2 regions of the Exiguobacterium sp. s11 genome follow, and region 1 is predicted to be linked to the other one. Evidence: riboswitches for the same ligand, from Rfam matches in the RefSeq annotation. Region 1 holds a riboswitch; the other holds the start of a gene.
What was found. Region 1 has a riboswitch for S-adenosylmethionine ahead of metK (methionine adenosyltransferase). Riboswitches for the same ligand answer to the same signal wherever they lie in the genome.
Positions count from the first base shown of each region.

Region 2: linked by a shared signal. The riboswitch ahead of KNQ12_RS07260 (alpha/beta hydrolase) and the one ahead of metK (methionine adenosyltransferase) in region 1 are both predicted to bind S-adenosylmethionine.

Region 1 is NZ_JACSNF010000001.1:942,828-950,279, reverse strand. It holds gene ytkD (RNA deprotection pyrophosphohydrolase) at 112-585, shown strand; gene KNQ12_RS05145 (alpha/beta hydrolase family protein) at 557-1,321, shown strand; gene KNQ12_RS05140 (EAL and HDOD domain-containing protein) at 1,489-2,742, shown strand; gene pckA (phosphoenolpyruvate carboxykinase (ATP)) at 2,973-4,541, opposite strand; SAM riboswitch class I at 4,776-4,902, shown strand; gene metK (methionine adenosyltransferase) at 5,031-6,239, shown strand; gene KNQ12_RS05125 (GNAT family N-acetyltransferase) at 6,377-6,865, shown strand; gene KNQ12_RS05120 (serine aminopeptidase domain-containing protein) at 6,944-7,452, shown strand, end outside.
Region 2 is NZ_JACSNF010000001.1:1,388,759-1,396,210, reverse strand. It holds gene KNQ12_RS07290 (SDR family NAD(P)-dependent oxidoreductase) at 1-332, opposite strand, end outside; gene KNQ12_RS07285 (C40 family peptidase) at 409-1,086, opposite strand; gene rho (transcription termination factor Rho) at 1,441-2,814, shown strand; gene KNQ12_RS07275 (type B 50S ribosomal protein L31) at 2,906-3,151, shown strand; gene KNQ12_RS07270 (DedA family protein) at 3,187-3,837, opposite strand; gene KNQ12_RS07265 (thymidine kinase) at 4,021-4,635, shown strand; gene KNQ12_RS07260 (alpha/beta hydrolase) at 4,717-5,475, opposite strand; SAM riboswitch class I at 5,543-5,644, opposite strand; SAM riboswitch class I at 5,894-5,997, shown strand; gene KNQ12_RS07255 (methionine ABC transporter ATP-binding protein) at 6,084-7,112, shown strand; gene KNQ12_RS07250 (methionine ABC transporter permease) at 7,102-7,452, shown strand, end outside.

The DNA.
Region 1 (7,452 bases):
TGATAGTAGGCTATCATTTTCCAGATTTACAGGTAATCCTAGCGTTTTCACTTTTAGAATACCCGTGAAACAGGTAAAGTGAAGTTAGAAGAAGAAATGAGGTGCACGTACGTGATTACATTCTTGGATTATTATCAAAATCAAGTGGAGTTAAGTTTTGATGACCATCCGTTCTCGGATCGTCCCTTGCACGTATGGGTCATTGCCGTGTACGAAGGAAAATGGTTGCTGACCCATCATAAGCAACGTGGTTATGAATTTCCTGGTGGAAAGGTTGAACCAGGGGAAACGGCGGAAGAAGCTGCACGTCGTGAAGTGATGGAAGAGACAGGTGGGGAAATCGATTCCCTCTCATATGTCGGGCAGTATCGGGTTGCCGGAAAAGGCGATACGATCATCAAAAACATCTACTTCGCGCAAATCGGATCATTGTCGTCTCATCTTGCCGTGGATGAAACGGACGGTGCTTTTCTATTCGAGGAACTCCCTGAACGTCTCGATACGAATCGACAATACAGTTTCATGATGAAGGACCGTGTCCTTCCGGAGACGCTCCGTGTACTTAGCGAACGCCGATTGGTTTGAACTTCCGCGGCAAGGTCCGTTTCGGACGTTTCGGATGTTTTATACCACAGCGGATGGAGAACGGGTCGGTGCCTATATCGTACTCCCGCAAGTTGCGAACGGTCAGGGAATTCTCTACTTGCGTGGTGGAACGCGTTCGATCGGAATGGTCCGACCGACTCGATTGCTCGCGTTCGCACAGGCAGGCTTTTTTGTCATGGCACCTTTCTATCGAGGGAATCTAGGCGGCACGGGAAAAGAAGACTTTGGACATCACGATATCGAAGACGCCTGCAGCGCCTTTGACTGGTTGCAGCAACGTGTTTCGCATGTTCACGCATTTGGATTTTCACGTGGTGGACAGATGGCACTGCTCCTGGCGCATCACCGTCCAGTCGCTCGAACGGTTTCCTGGGCAGGGGTGACGGAGTTGACGTGGACGTATGAAGAGCAGAAGACGATGCAAAAGATGCTGCGGCGATACACGGGAGGTACACCAGATACGGTTCCTGATGAATACGCGGTTCGCTCGCCGCTCCATGTCGAACCTCAAGGTGAAGTGTTATTGATTCACGGTGCGTATGATGAGAACGTTCGTTTACGCCACGCGACGGCTTATGCCGCACGTTATTCCGAAGAAACGATGCTTCAGACTTATGCCTATGCCCATCAATTTCCGATTCATGACAAGTTGCGTGTGACGCGGAATGTGTTGAATTGGTTTGAGACTGGTATATGGAATCCGGATGAAAGGTGATAGTTCAAGCAGTACGACCAATGTCGTGCTGTTTTTTTGTGTTACGGAAAATGGCATAGAATTAAAAAATAAGAACATTGATATGTTGTAAAAAACAATAATCTCCTAAAAAGTAAACTTTGATATAATAGATGACATCAGAGAAGAATAGAGGGGGCATGAGAACGATGGATATCTTATTAGCACGTCAACCCATCGTTAATCGAGTAGGTTCGATTGATGCATTTGAACTATTGTATCGTTCGATTGAACAAATCAGTGTGTTTGATGGTGATTTAGCGACGATGGATGTTTTGACGAATACACTTGTTCATATGGGAGTAGATCATGTAGCAGAAGGCAAGAAGCTATTTGTTAATTTCACGGCAGAGCTGTTGAAAAGTGACTTGATTCATTATTTGGATCCAAGCCAATTCGTCATTGAAATTCTAGAAACAGTTGAGATCGATACAGAGATGCTGTCTGTTCTACATAGTTGGAAAGACGCGGGCTTTACGTTAGCACTCGATGATTTTGTGACGGATTTACTCCGACAGCATGGAGCGGAATTGTTTGAGTTGATCGATTTAATTAAAATCGACATCGAGACGATTTCCCCTCGCGAGCAAAGTGCTATCCTCCATATTGTTCGTCGCAATTATCCTCATATCCGAATGTTGGCTGAGCGTGTCGAAACGCACGAAGATCATACACGGTGTCTTGACATGGGATATGACTGGTTTCAGGGATATTTTTATGCTAAACCGATGTTGATGAAAGGAAAGGCGGTCCCACCGCAACTACCGGTTTTGTTAAAAATGTTGAAATGGCTCGATACGGATGAAAAGTACGATGAGGTCGTTGATGAGATTGAAGCGAATCCCTATATTAGTATTCAAGTGTTACAGCTGATCAATTCTCCAGGAATGGGTTTACGCAATACCGTCAGTTCCGTTCGTCAAGCGATTTCACTGCTTGGCTTTTCGCAACTCAAAAGTTGGATTTCGTTGATTGTTTTACGTGAGATGAAGCTTGCTAGTCCTTATGAGTGGTCAAATGAGTTATTACGGTCCTCTTTACACTGTGCGAAGCTCTGTGAACTCTTTGCTACCGAAACCCGAACACTACAACCGGAGAGTGCTTACATGATTGGCTTGTTATCGCACATCGATGCGTTATTATCTGTTGATATTGACGATATCATCGATCAATTGCCACTCGAAGATTCTCTGAAGATTGTTCTACAAGGAAAGGATCATCCGTTTCGGGATTGTTTAGTGCTTGCGATTAGTGCAGATCGAGGTGATTTTGATCAGTTTGAACTGCTGAGTCAGCGTTTAAATGTATCACTTCCGCGAGCCTATGCATTACTGACGGAAAGTCAAGAGTGGCTCATGCAGCGAGAAAAACATATTCAAGAAGAGTCAGACTCGATCATATAACTAAAAAAGAGTTTGAAGACTTTTTTCTAGACATAAGACGACGTGTAATCATTCTCTTAACTGAGTAGGATTACACGTTTTTATTCGTCTCGAATCGCCTAATAGGAAGAATTTCTAAGGATTAAGGAGTAACTAAAAAATCTGAGTCCGTGAAGACCGGACTCAGATTTTTTAGTTACTTGATGTAAATTCGGTGTCTATCTTTTTGATGCAAGTCAGAAAACTCTACTTTATAGGCGCGGACCAGCTGACTTGATCGCATCCGTCGCACTCTCGAAACGAAGGAAATTGTTCTGGAATTTCTCAGCAAGCGAACGCGCTTGTGTGTCGTATTCGTCCGGATTCGACCAGACGCGTACCGGGTTGAGTAACTCACTTGGAACACCAGGAACTTCGAGCGGCATATGAAGTCCAAAGATCGGGTGTTCTTCTGTTGGAATCGTTGCAAGTGTGCCGTTAACGGCAGCGTTGACCATCGTCCGTGTATAAGATAGCTTCATGCGGCTACCTGTTCCGTAAGCACCGCCTGTCCAGCCCGTGTTGACGAGATAAACGGTAACACCATGACGATCAATCAATTCGCCGAGCATCGTCGCATACTTTTCAGGCATCAGTGGAAGGAATGGTGAACCGAAGCACGTCGAGAAGGTCGCTTCTGGTTCCGTGACCCCACGTTCTGTTCCAGCGAGTTTTGATGTATATCCTGATAGGAAGTGATACATCGCTTGTTCTTTCGTCAATTTGCTGATCGGAGGCAAGACGCCGTACGCATCAGCTGTCAAGAAGACAATCGTCTTCGGATGACCAGCGCGTGACGGAACAGCGATGTTATCGATTGCCGTAATCGGATAAGCAGCACGCGTATTTTCCGTCAACGATGTATCATCGTAATCAGGATGACGGGCTTCGTCGAGTACGACGTTCTCAAGGACGGTTCCGAAACGGATCGCGTCAAAGATTTGCGGTTCTTTTTCACGCGATAGATTGACCGTCTTCGCGTAACATCCGCCTTCGATGTTGAAGACACCATCGTGCGACCAACCATGCTCATCGTCACCGATCAATTGACGGCTATCATCGGCTGAAAGGGTGGTCTTACCAGTACCAGATAGACCGAAGAACAAGGCGACGTCGCCTTCGTGTCCGACGTTTGCCGAGCAGTGCATCGAAAGGACGTTTTCTTGTGGTAAGAGGTAGTTCATGACGGAAAAGATCGACTTTTTGATTTCTCCAGCGTATTCCGTTCCACCAATCAAGACGATTCGGTGTTCGAACGACATCGCGATGAACGTCTCGGAGTTCGTTCCGTCAACGGTAGGATCTGCTTTGAAATGTGGCGCGTAGACGACCGTGAACGGTTCGAAGGCAGCCACTTCAGGATACTCGCGTAAAAAGAGTTGTTTGGCAAACAGGTTATGCCAAGCATATTGTGTGAGCACACGGACCGGAAGGGTGAAGTGCGTATCTGCTCCAGCAGCAGCTTCTGTGTAGTAAAGATGATCAGCTTCGTTCATGTAACGAAGAACCTTTTGCAACAATTGTTCAAATTTGTCTCCATCCATTGGTTGGTTGACATGACCCCAATCAATGTGAGACTCGCAGGAAGAATCACGGACGATGAACTTATCTTTTGGTGAACGACCTGTAAATTTCCCCGTTTCTACAGATAATGCGCCGTTCTCAGCAAGGACACCTTCTTCGTTTCGAATCGCATGTTCGACAAGTTCAGCAACAGATAGTTGTTTGAACACATGCTCTTTCTTGAGTAGTTCTTCGATATTCAGGACCGTCATCGGCATCCTGACCCCACCTTTCCCCTACGTTGGTTTTGGCTCACTGTATTTAGTATGACACATTTATTATATATGACATACTAAAGAGAGAGCAATCATTTTCTAGTGCTGATTTCTATTTATCTGGAAACGCTTTCAGCATTAACAGTTTAACATCTCTTTCAAAAAGTTTCGACTAGAATTTGAAACCTTGCTTGACAGAGTAGTTACAACTTTATATCATGTAATTCGTAACGGATACTCTTATTCTGAGCAGGTGGAGGGAACAAGGCCCGAAGAAACCCGGCAACCGTCCTACATTAATTCACATATTAATGAGGGAAAAGGTGCTCTCCTGAAGCGAAGTAAACACTTCGAACGATAAGAGGGTAAAGGAAGAACGCACAACCTTTCCCTGACCATTTTTTGGACTTGGAAAGGTTTTTTTCATTTTACCGTCCCACTCAACTAGGGGAAATGAGTACACCGTCAAATTCTTTTTTGGGAGGGTCATACATGACAAACCTTAATCGCCGACTATTCACGTCGGAGTCAGTCACTGAAGGTCATCCAGATAAAATCTGTGACCAAATTTCGGATTCAATTCTTGATGCAATCCTCGCAGCGGATCCAAACGCGCGTGTTGCGGCAGAAACTTCTGTTACAACAGGTCTCGTTCTCGTTGCAGGTGAGATCACGACATCCACTTACGTCGACATTCCAAAAGTCGTTCGTGAAACGATTCGTGAGATCGGTTATACACGCGCGAAATACGGTTTCGACGCGGACACATGTGCTGTATTGACATCAATCGATGAGCAATCAGCAGACATCGCTCTTGGTGTAGACCAAGCGCTTGAAGCACGTGAAGGTAGCATGTCTGATGCAGAAATTGATGCAATCGGTGCAGGAGACCAAGGTCTCATGTTCGGTTACGCAACGAAAGAAACACCAGAACTCATGCCACTTCCAATCTCGCTTTCACACCGTCTCGCACGCCGTTTGGCAGAAGTGCGTAAAAACGGTCAACTCGACTACCTTCGTCCGGACGGAAAAACACAAGTCACGGTCGAATACAACGAGAACAACGAGCCGGTTCGTGTCGATACGATCGTCATCTCGACACAACACGCGGAAGAAGTTACGCTTGAGCAAATTCAAGCTGACTTGAAAGAACACGTCATCACACCGGTCATCCCGGCTGAATACATCGACGCAGCAACGAAATTCTTCATCAATCCAACTGGTCGTTTCGTCATCGGCGGACCACAAGGAGATGCTGGATTGACGGGTCGTAAGATCATCGTTGATACGTATGGTGGATACGCACGCCATGGCGGTGGAGCATTCTCTGGTAAAGATCCAACAAAAGTCGACCGTTCAGCTGCATACGCAGCACGTTACGTCGCGAAGAACCTCGTTGCTGCAGGTCTTGCAGACAAAGCAGAAGTTCAACTCGCGTACGCAATCGGTGTCGCGCACCCGGTATCAATCGCGGTTGATACATTCGGTACAGGAAAACTTCCTGAAGCACAACTCGTCGAATTGGTTGCTGAAAACTTCGATCTTCGTCCGGCTGGAATCATCAACATGCTTGATCTCCGTCGTCCGATCTATCGTCAAACAGCTGCATACGGTCACTTCGGTCGTACAGATGTTGAGCTTCCATGGGAGCAAACAGATAAAGCAGCAGTTCTTGAAGAACAGGCAAAACGTTTCGCATAATCAAAAAGTCCGAGAACCCTACGCGGGTTTTCGGACTTTTTTGTTTACGTGGAACTTTGCAGGAAACGAATGTTTTTTCTAGAAGAGGGTAAAAGTACATGAGTCGATTCGTATGAATACAAAGGGGGGTTCCGATTATGGAAATACGCGAAGCTATTCCAGCCGATGCAGGACGTATTCATGACATTGCCGTCACATCCTGGTTGGATACGTACGCAGAAATCTATTCCGAGCGCTCGAAAGCGCATTTCGTGCAGGAAGCGTATCCGCAAGAGGAGGTTGTTCGTGCGATTCGGACGGCAGAAGAAGCACGGGGAGAGTATTTTTATGTCGGAATCATCGATGAGGAAATCGTCGGTTTCATTCATGCTGTTGATGTTGAGGGAACGTGGGAAATCATTCGTCTGTACGTCTTACCGAAATATCAGCAAAACGGAATCGGACGACGATTGATCCGTGAACTCGAACGACAAGGAGCCGTCCCACTCGAAGTATATGTGGAGGCACGTAACTATAAAGCGCGTCAGTTCTTGACCTCATTCGGTTTTGAAGAACTCAGTGAGATGACGGAAGAAGTCTTTGGGCAAGTAGAATCTGTCATTCGCCTTCGCCATGTCGCCTCGTGAAATCCGTCTTGGGACGGTTTTGTGTGCGTTTGAAATAAGGTATCGTAAATAGGAAGTATGAAGTGAAGAGGTGAGTTTGTGGTTGAACAACCAACAGGAATCATCGTATTAGTCTATCCGTTACAACTGCGTGCCCGTCCGAGTGAAGCTTTGATTCGGGTACTCGAACGAGAGTATGAAGTATTGCTCGTCGACGCCCCACGTCGTATCTCGTTTGAAGAACATGGTCAACTGTTAAAAGAAGCATTACGTGAAGCCGGGAAACGCAAGCTACCGATTCATATCGTCGCCTGTAGCATGGGCGCACTCGTCGTCAATCGTCTGTTGCAAGAATATGAATTACCGGTAGCAAGCCTTGCATTCATTTCACCGTTGTTTGATTGGCACCCTTCGAAACAACTCGGAGGCGTCAAACAAGTCTTCGCAAGTGCGTTCGATCGTTTCCGGCCCGATGCGCCACTCGGTACGTTGCCGTTTGGTCAAAGTACGGAAGATACCGTTCGCATCGGTGAACTGACCTATGCACAGTACCGGGAAATCGAAGAAGAGATCGTCGTACATGACGAAGAACGAAAAAAACTGCCGCG
Region 2 (7,452 bases), 450 kb from region 1:
GTTAATGCTTCGATATTCAAGGCAATCATCCGGGACTCGTCTTCGAACGAGGTCTCAAGGAAAGAACCAAAGACGCCGATCCCGGCGTTGTTGATGACGCAGTCGACCGGAATCTGTTCCGTTGCCCGAAATAGTGCGAGACGATGCGTCGGCTGCGTTAAGTCATACGGAAAGACGGTTGCCGTTCCCCCGAGTCGCTCGACATGGAACTTCGTTTCGAAGAGTGCTGTCGCATCGCGTCCGACGAGCAAGACGTGATCCCCTTGCTTGGCATGCAGATAAGCAAATTCACGACCAAGACCTCTTGAAGCACCTGTGATTAAGACATGCATCCGATTTCCTCCTCCTGTAATCGATTCGATGAAAAAAAGCGATCGAGCCAATGCTCAACCGCTTTGAGATGATGAATTATAGGTAAGATCCTGCGCCGACAAGGCGTGAACCCCAGTACCCTGATTTGAAGCTTGAGTATTTAACGCCACCTGTTTCTGAGTTGACCATGCTTGACTTGCTTGTTGCGATCCCAACGTGTTGAATGCCGCTACCGTGTGAGAAGAAGACAAGATCTCCTGGCTGTACTTTAGAAACGCTGACTTTCTTAGAAGAAGAATATTGTGAAGAAGACGTACGTGGTAATGTTTTACCAGCCGCTTTCTTGTAGACGTAGCTTGTGAAACCAGAGCAGTCGAATCCACGAGTCGTCGTTCCGCCCCATACATATGGTGTACCTTTATGTTTTGCTGCTTCGCTTAGGATTTTAGTCCGTTTAGAAGATGTGCTCGTTGTTTTTTTAGCGCTTGAAGATGATTTGTATGTCTTTGTGTACTGTGAGTAGACATAGCGTGTTTTACCGCCGTATGAGATTTTTGTCCAGCTGCCTGACTTGCCTTTATATGTAAAGACTTGACCAGCGTTGACTTTCCCGACGATGCTTGCTTTCGTAGAAGGTGCTGTCCGAACACGAAGACCGTTGTCCGTGATCTTGACTTTCGTGACTGTTGCTGCTTCAACTTTACCTGTACCCACTGATGTAAAACCTGAAACCACTAAGGCTGCTGTCGCGATCGATGCTAGAAAACGTTTCATGTTAAGAATTCCTCCGTTTAATGTAGTGTGTTGCGTCCGTAAGTTATATGATGAAATCATTAAGTGTTTGGTTAAGCAGTGAACCTTACAACTGTGTAAGAATTTTGTCTGCAGGAATATCTTAGCATGCGCACACTTGAAAACGTTTTTTCAGTTAGAAGACAAAATAGATGTTTTTGTAACATAACTGAAATAATATCCTTGAATATTACAAAGTAAGAAACGCAAAGGATTGTTGACGACGAATTCAAAAAAATATGATACCTTTAGTTCACGAATAAAATTACATACCTCCTGATGTATGTATGGAAGTATGCTGAATGCAGTTGAATTTATAAAGAATAGGTGAAGAACATGCCAACAACTGATAAAAAAGATAAACCAGAACGTTCCTATACACTGGCTCAATTGAGCCAACTGACATTAAAAGAACTTTATGAAATCGCAAAGACGAAAAATGTCCCACAATACCGGGAAGCCCGTAAACGCGAGTTGATGTTCAAGATTTTAAAAGCACAGGCTGAATCGACTGGTCTTTATTTCCTCGAAGGGGTACTCGAAGTCATCCCTGGCAATCCACAAATGCAAAACGATGGTGGCTTTGGCTTCCTTCGTCCTATCAATTATTCCCAATCCTCTGAAGATATTTATATCGCAGCATCTCAAATCCGACGCTTTAATCTACGTAATGGTGATGTCGTCACAGGTAAAGTCCGTCCACCGAAGGAAAACGAACGGTTCCAAGGGTTACTTAGCGTGGAAGCCGTTAACGGTGAAGCACCGGATACTGCCCGTAACCGGTTATTTTTCCCGGCACTGACACCAATTTATCCGGACCGATTGATGCGACTTGAGACAGAACCACGCCATCTATCCGTTCGTGTCATGGATATGATTGCACCGGTTGGATTTGGTCAACGTGGTTTGATCGTCGCACCGCCAAAAGCAGGGAAGACGTCACTCCTTAAAGAAATCGCAAACTCGATTCAGGAGAATCATTCGGATGTCGAACTAATCATTCTCTTGATTGATGAGCGACCTGAGGAAGTAACGGACATTGAGCGTTCGGTTCCAGGAGCAGACGTCGTCAGCTCGACGTTTGACGAAACACCGGACAACCACGTCCGAATTTCTGAACTGGTCCTCGAGCGGGCGATGCGGCTTGTCGAACACAAGAAGGATGTCGTCATCTTGATGGATTCGATCACGCGTCTAACACGGGCCTATAACTTAACGGTACCGCAAAGTGGTCGGACGCTCTCGGGCGGAATTGATCCGGCTGCGTTCCATAAGCCAAAACGGTTCTTTGGTGCAGCGCGAAACATCGAACACGGTGGTAGTTTGACGATTCTTGCGACAGCACTCGTCGAGACAGGATCGCGCATGGATGACGTCATCTATGAGGAATTCAAAGGAACTGGCAACATGGAACTGCATCTCGATCGTAAGTTGTCAGAGCGTCGAATCTTCCCAGCGATCGACATTCGGAAGTCCGGTACACGGAAGGAAGAACTGTTGCTTCCGAAAGAGCAGCTTGATGCGCTTTGGGCGATTCGCCGGACGATGAACGAGTCGAACGAGTTCGTCGATACGTTCCTGCGTAAGATTCGTGATACGAAAAATAATGAAGAATTTTTCGTCGTACTTGAGAAAGAACAGAAGAAGGCGGTCCGACGCGCGCCAGCTAAACCACGTACCGTCAAGAAGGAAACGACGACAGAAAAATAACTATTGCGACGCATAAAAAAATCGTTTAGTATAGGAAGGTAACTTACTCTGGCTCAGCAAATGAACCAGGGCGGAAGGAGAGAAATCAACCATGAAACAAGGAATTCACCCTAACTACAACAAAGTAGTATTTATGGATTCAACGACTGAGTACAAATTCTTAAGCGGTTCTACTCGTTCTTCGAACGAAACGATCACTTGGGAAGATGGTAACGAGTACCCACTCATCCGTGTGGATGTGTCTTCAGACTCGCACCCATTCTACACAGGTCGTCAAAAGTTCAACGCGGCAGATGGTCGTGTCGATCGCTTCAACAAAAAATACGGCCGCAAGTAATTACTTGTTGGTTCTTAAAAAACAGCCTGCCTCCATTACGGAAGCAGGCTGTTTTTGTATAGACTGAATTGTGAACGATAAGTGAGATACGTCTTCAAGACGAACGAGAAGGCGATTCCGCCAGCAATCCCGATTAAATAGGGCATGACTTCCGGATGTGCCAAGACATAGTCCATGACTTTATGGAACGAGAGATGGCGGCCGACGAAGTAACCGGCACCTAAGAACACGCTGATCCAAATCAAGGCACCTGTATACGCATAACTCGCAAAAACGCGAAACGGCATTTTTGAGACGCCTGCAAAAAAGGCAGAGAGTTGGCGGAGACCAGGTATGTAGTAACCGATGATCAAGACCGATTTTCCGTAACGACGAAAACCGGCTTCAGCGGAAAGAATATGTTTTTCTGAGATACGCATTTTCGGTCCAACGCGGTGTAGTAGTGGCATACCGAGTTTTAATCCGAGTAAATAGCTGATCGTCATCCCGATGCAACTGCCGGCGTAAGCGGCGAGAATCGTACCGACGAGTGGTAGATTGCCTTGATGCATCCAAAATCCGGACAAAACGAGCAGGGTCTCATCAGGAACCGGCAATCCCACGATACCACCTGCGAGAAGGACGGAGAGACCAAGGGCACCATATTGGTGCAGGATGTCATGTAAGAGATGATGAATCGGGGACACCTTCTTTCGTGAGAATCTTCTTCTTCAGTGTACAGGAAATAGGGGGCAGTTGGAATGAAAGGACAAAAATTCTAGGGAAAGAAAAAATGAATTTTGATTTCCGGAAGTCAACCCTTTTTCTCGATACCGTTTCGGGCTATACTCGTTAAAGTGACTATTTTTAGAGGACGGTGTCGGACGATGATGCATGTAATAAATCAGTACGGCTGGATCGAAGTAATTTGTGGCAGTATGTTTTCCGGGAAATCGGAAGAGTTGATTCGTCGTGTCAGACGGGCGCAGTACGGCAAACTGCCCGTGCAAGTATTCAAGCCGGCAATCGACGACCGGTACCATGAAGAGCATGTCGTCTCTCACGTTGGCAACTCTGTCGTAGCGATTCCGATGGCGACGAGTCGTGATCTCTACGCGGCAGTAGCAGAAGAAACACAAATCGTTGGCATTGATGAAGTTCAATTCTTTGATGATGAGATCGTACAAGTCATCGAAGCACTCGCACAAGACGGAAAACGCGTCATTTGTGCAGGCCTTGATCAAGATTTCCGGGCAGAGCCATTCGGGAAAATGCCTGAATTACTGGCGCGTGCAGAATTCGTGACGAAGCTACAAGCCATCTGTCTTTCATGTGGGGATCCGGCTTCCCGGACACAACGTTTGATTGACGGGAAACCAGCGAACTACGATGATCCGATCATCCTAGTCGGAGCGTCGGAATCGTATGAGCCACGTTGCCGTCATTGCCATGAGGTACCTGGAAAACCGAAGCCGCTCCAATCGGTGCAGCACCAAGAAAATTAAAAAAAGACGTACCGATGATGGTCATCCTTTGATGTAGCAGCTATTTGCTTCCATATGGAAACGAATAGCTGTTTTTTTGATTCAGCCTGTTTCTTGCGAAAACTGACACGATTGTTCGATAAAGCGAATCGTCTCACGAACAATCAAATCCTGATCATGATCGAGTGTCGCAACGTGATACGAGTTCAGTAAACAGTAGCTTCGTTTATCATTTGTTCCGATGTGCTGGTGCAGATAATCCGAGCTCGAAGGTGGAACGACGTGATCGGTCGCTGAGTAAAGAATCAATGTCGGTAGAAGGATCGATCCAAGGCGTCCTTTTGTTTCATCCATTAGGCGAACAAGTTCGAACGCACAACGGCTCGGAACAAGATCATAGATGATTTCAAAGGCTGCTCGCTTAATGTCCGGTGCGCCTTCCGGTAAATACTCTGGACCGTCCTCGAACGAAAGTGATTCATAGGATGGAACGGAGAGTGCGGCATTGATCGTAATGATGCCGGCAAACGGAATCCCGTCAGCGGCGAGCGACAGCGCAAGCGTCGCACCCATCGATTGACCGATGACGAAGACTTGATCGCATGTTTCTTGTAAACGTTCATAGCCGTCTTGCAGGCTTTGCTTCCAACATCGAGCAGTCGATTGTTCGAACTCGCGGACGTTCGTTCCATGTCCACGTAAGCGCGGGGCATAGACGGTAAAACCTTCAGCAGCGAATGCCTCACCGACGTCCCGGACACTTTGCGGAGTGGCGTTAAAACCATGACAGATTAGAATGCCGATCGATCCACCTTGAAAATAAAACGCTTCAGCACCAGTCAATACAGGATAGTTCATCATTACTATTTTTCCTCCATTCATGAAAAAAACTCGTCGACGTCACTTCTTGGACGCCCACGAGTTTTTCACCGTATCATCCAAAGCCGCGCTTTGCTGGTCGGAGCACCTTACAAATTGCAGGTTGCCGTGAAGTCATAGAGCCAGGTCTCTCGTTCACTCTTGATAAATATCATATTGGAATTGTCGGAATAATCATTGAAACGATGGTAGCACGACCAAAAATGACTTGTCAAATCTTTCTTGACGAATCGTGATCCGTTCATTAAGCTAATTCATAACTTGTAAATCCATCGATATGCGCCAAATGGATTATTTTTGCAAAGTTGGTTGACTTTTAAAGTTTCGACCCGTAATGTAAAAATTAGTTTTACGACATAAGCAACAACGCAACAACACACATACGAATTTCATACCGCAATACTTATCCAGAGAGGTGGAGGGACTGGCCCTACGAAACCTCGGCAACAGACTCATTATGAGCACTGTGCCAATTCCATCAGACAGATGTCTGAGAGATGAGTGGAGTGGATTCTGCCACTGTGCGGATCCAGGTCTCTTCTTGTTTCTCAAGAAGGGACCTTTTTTGTTGAATGAAGGGGGAAAACGGAATGATTGCATTTCATCAAGTCAAAAAAACGTACGTCACGAAAGATCAGACGATTGCAGCGCTCGACGGTGTCGACCTGACGATCGAGAAAGGCGAAATCTTTGGTGTCATCGGCTTTAGCGGTGCCGGGAAAAGTTCACTGCTCCGCTGTGTCAATCTGTTAGAACGACCGACGTCAGGAACGGTGACGGTCGATGGGGAAGATTTAACGCAACTGTCTCCGAAAAAATTACGCCAAGCAAAACAACGGATTGGAATGATCTTTCAGCACTTCAATCTATTGAATGCGAACACGGTCTTTACGAACGTTGCAAAACCACTCGTTCTCGCAGGCGTCAAGAAAGATGAGATTCGCCGTCGGGTGACGGAGTTGCTCGAATTCGTCGATCTCGCGGACAAGGCGGATCATTATCCAGATCAATTGTCGGGTGGGCAGAAACAGCGCGTTGGTATCGCCCGGGCACTCGCGACGCAACCTTCCGTCCTTTTATGTGACGAAGCGACGTCAGCACTTGATCCCCAGACGACACATCATATTCTTCAGTTATTAAAACGGATCAATGCCGAGTACGGGATCACGATTCTTTTGATTACCCACGAGATGGGCGTCATCCGGGAGATTTGCGATCGTGTAGCCGTCATCGAAGCTGGGAAGCTAATCGAGTCAGGAACGGTCTTTGATGTCTTTTCAAACCCGCAGACTGAGACAGCGAAAAATTTCGTTCGCTCCGTCATGCATGACGAGATTCCAGCGTCGATTCGTCAGTTGATCGAGTCCCGGAATGCGCATCCAATCTATAAGATTCACTTCCTTGGACATCACACCGGACAACCACTCTTATCGCAAGTCGCAAAACGCTTCGACGTCGATGTCAATATCCTGCACGGTAGCATCACGGAGTTGCAGGAGACGCCGTTCGGCACATTACTCGTTGAACTGATCGGTGAGACGACAGAAGTGAAACGTGCCTTACACTACATCGATCAGGCACAGGTAACCGTTGAGGAGGTGCTCGCTGATGCTAGTTAACTACAGTGATATTTGGACAGCATTTTTGCAGACGATGACGATGGTATCCGTTTCGCTCTTGTTCTCGACCTTGATCGGCTTGCCACTCGGTATCCTGCTTGTCGTCACGCGAAAAGGAGCATTGCTTGAAAATGTCCCGCTGTTCACGTTCTTCAACAGTATCGTCAATATTTTCCGCTCGATTCCGTTCATCATCTTACTCGTCGCAATCATCCCGTTGACGCGCTTGATCGTTCAGACATCGATCGGAACAGAAGCCGCAATCGTTCCGCTCGTCTTTTACGCTGCACCGTACATGGCGCGTCTGATCGAGAGTTCTTTACTCGAAGTCGATAAAGGC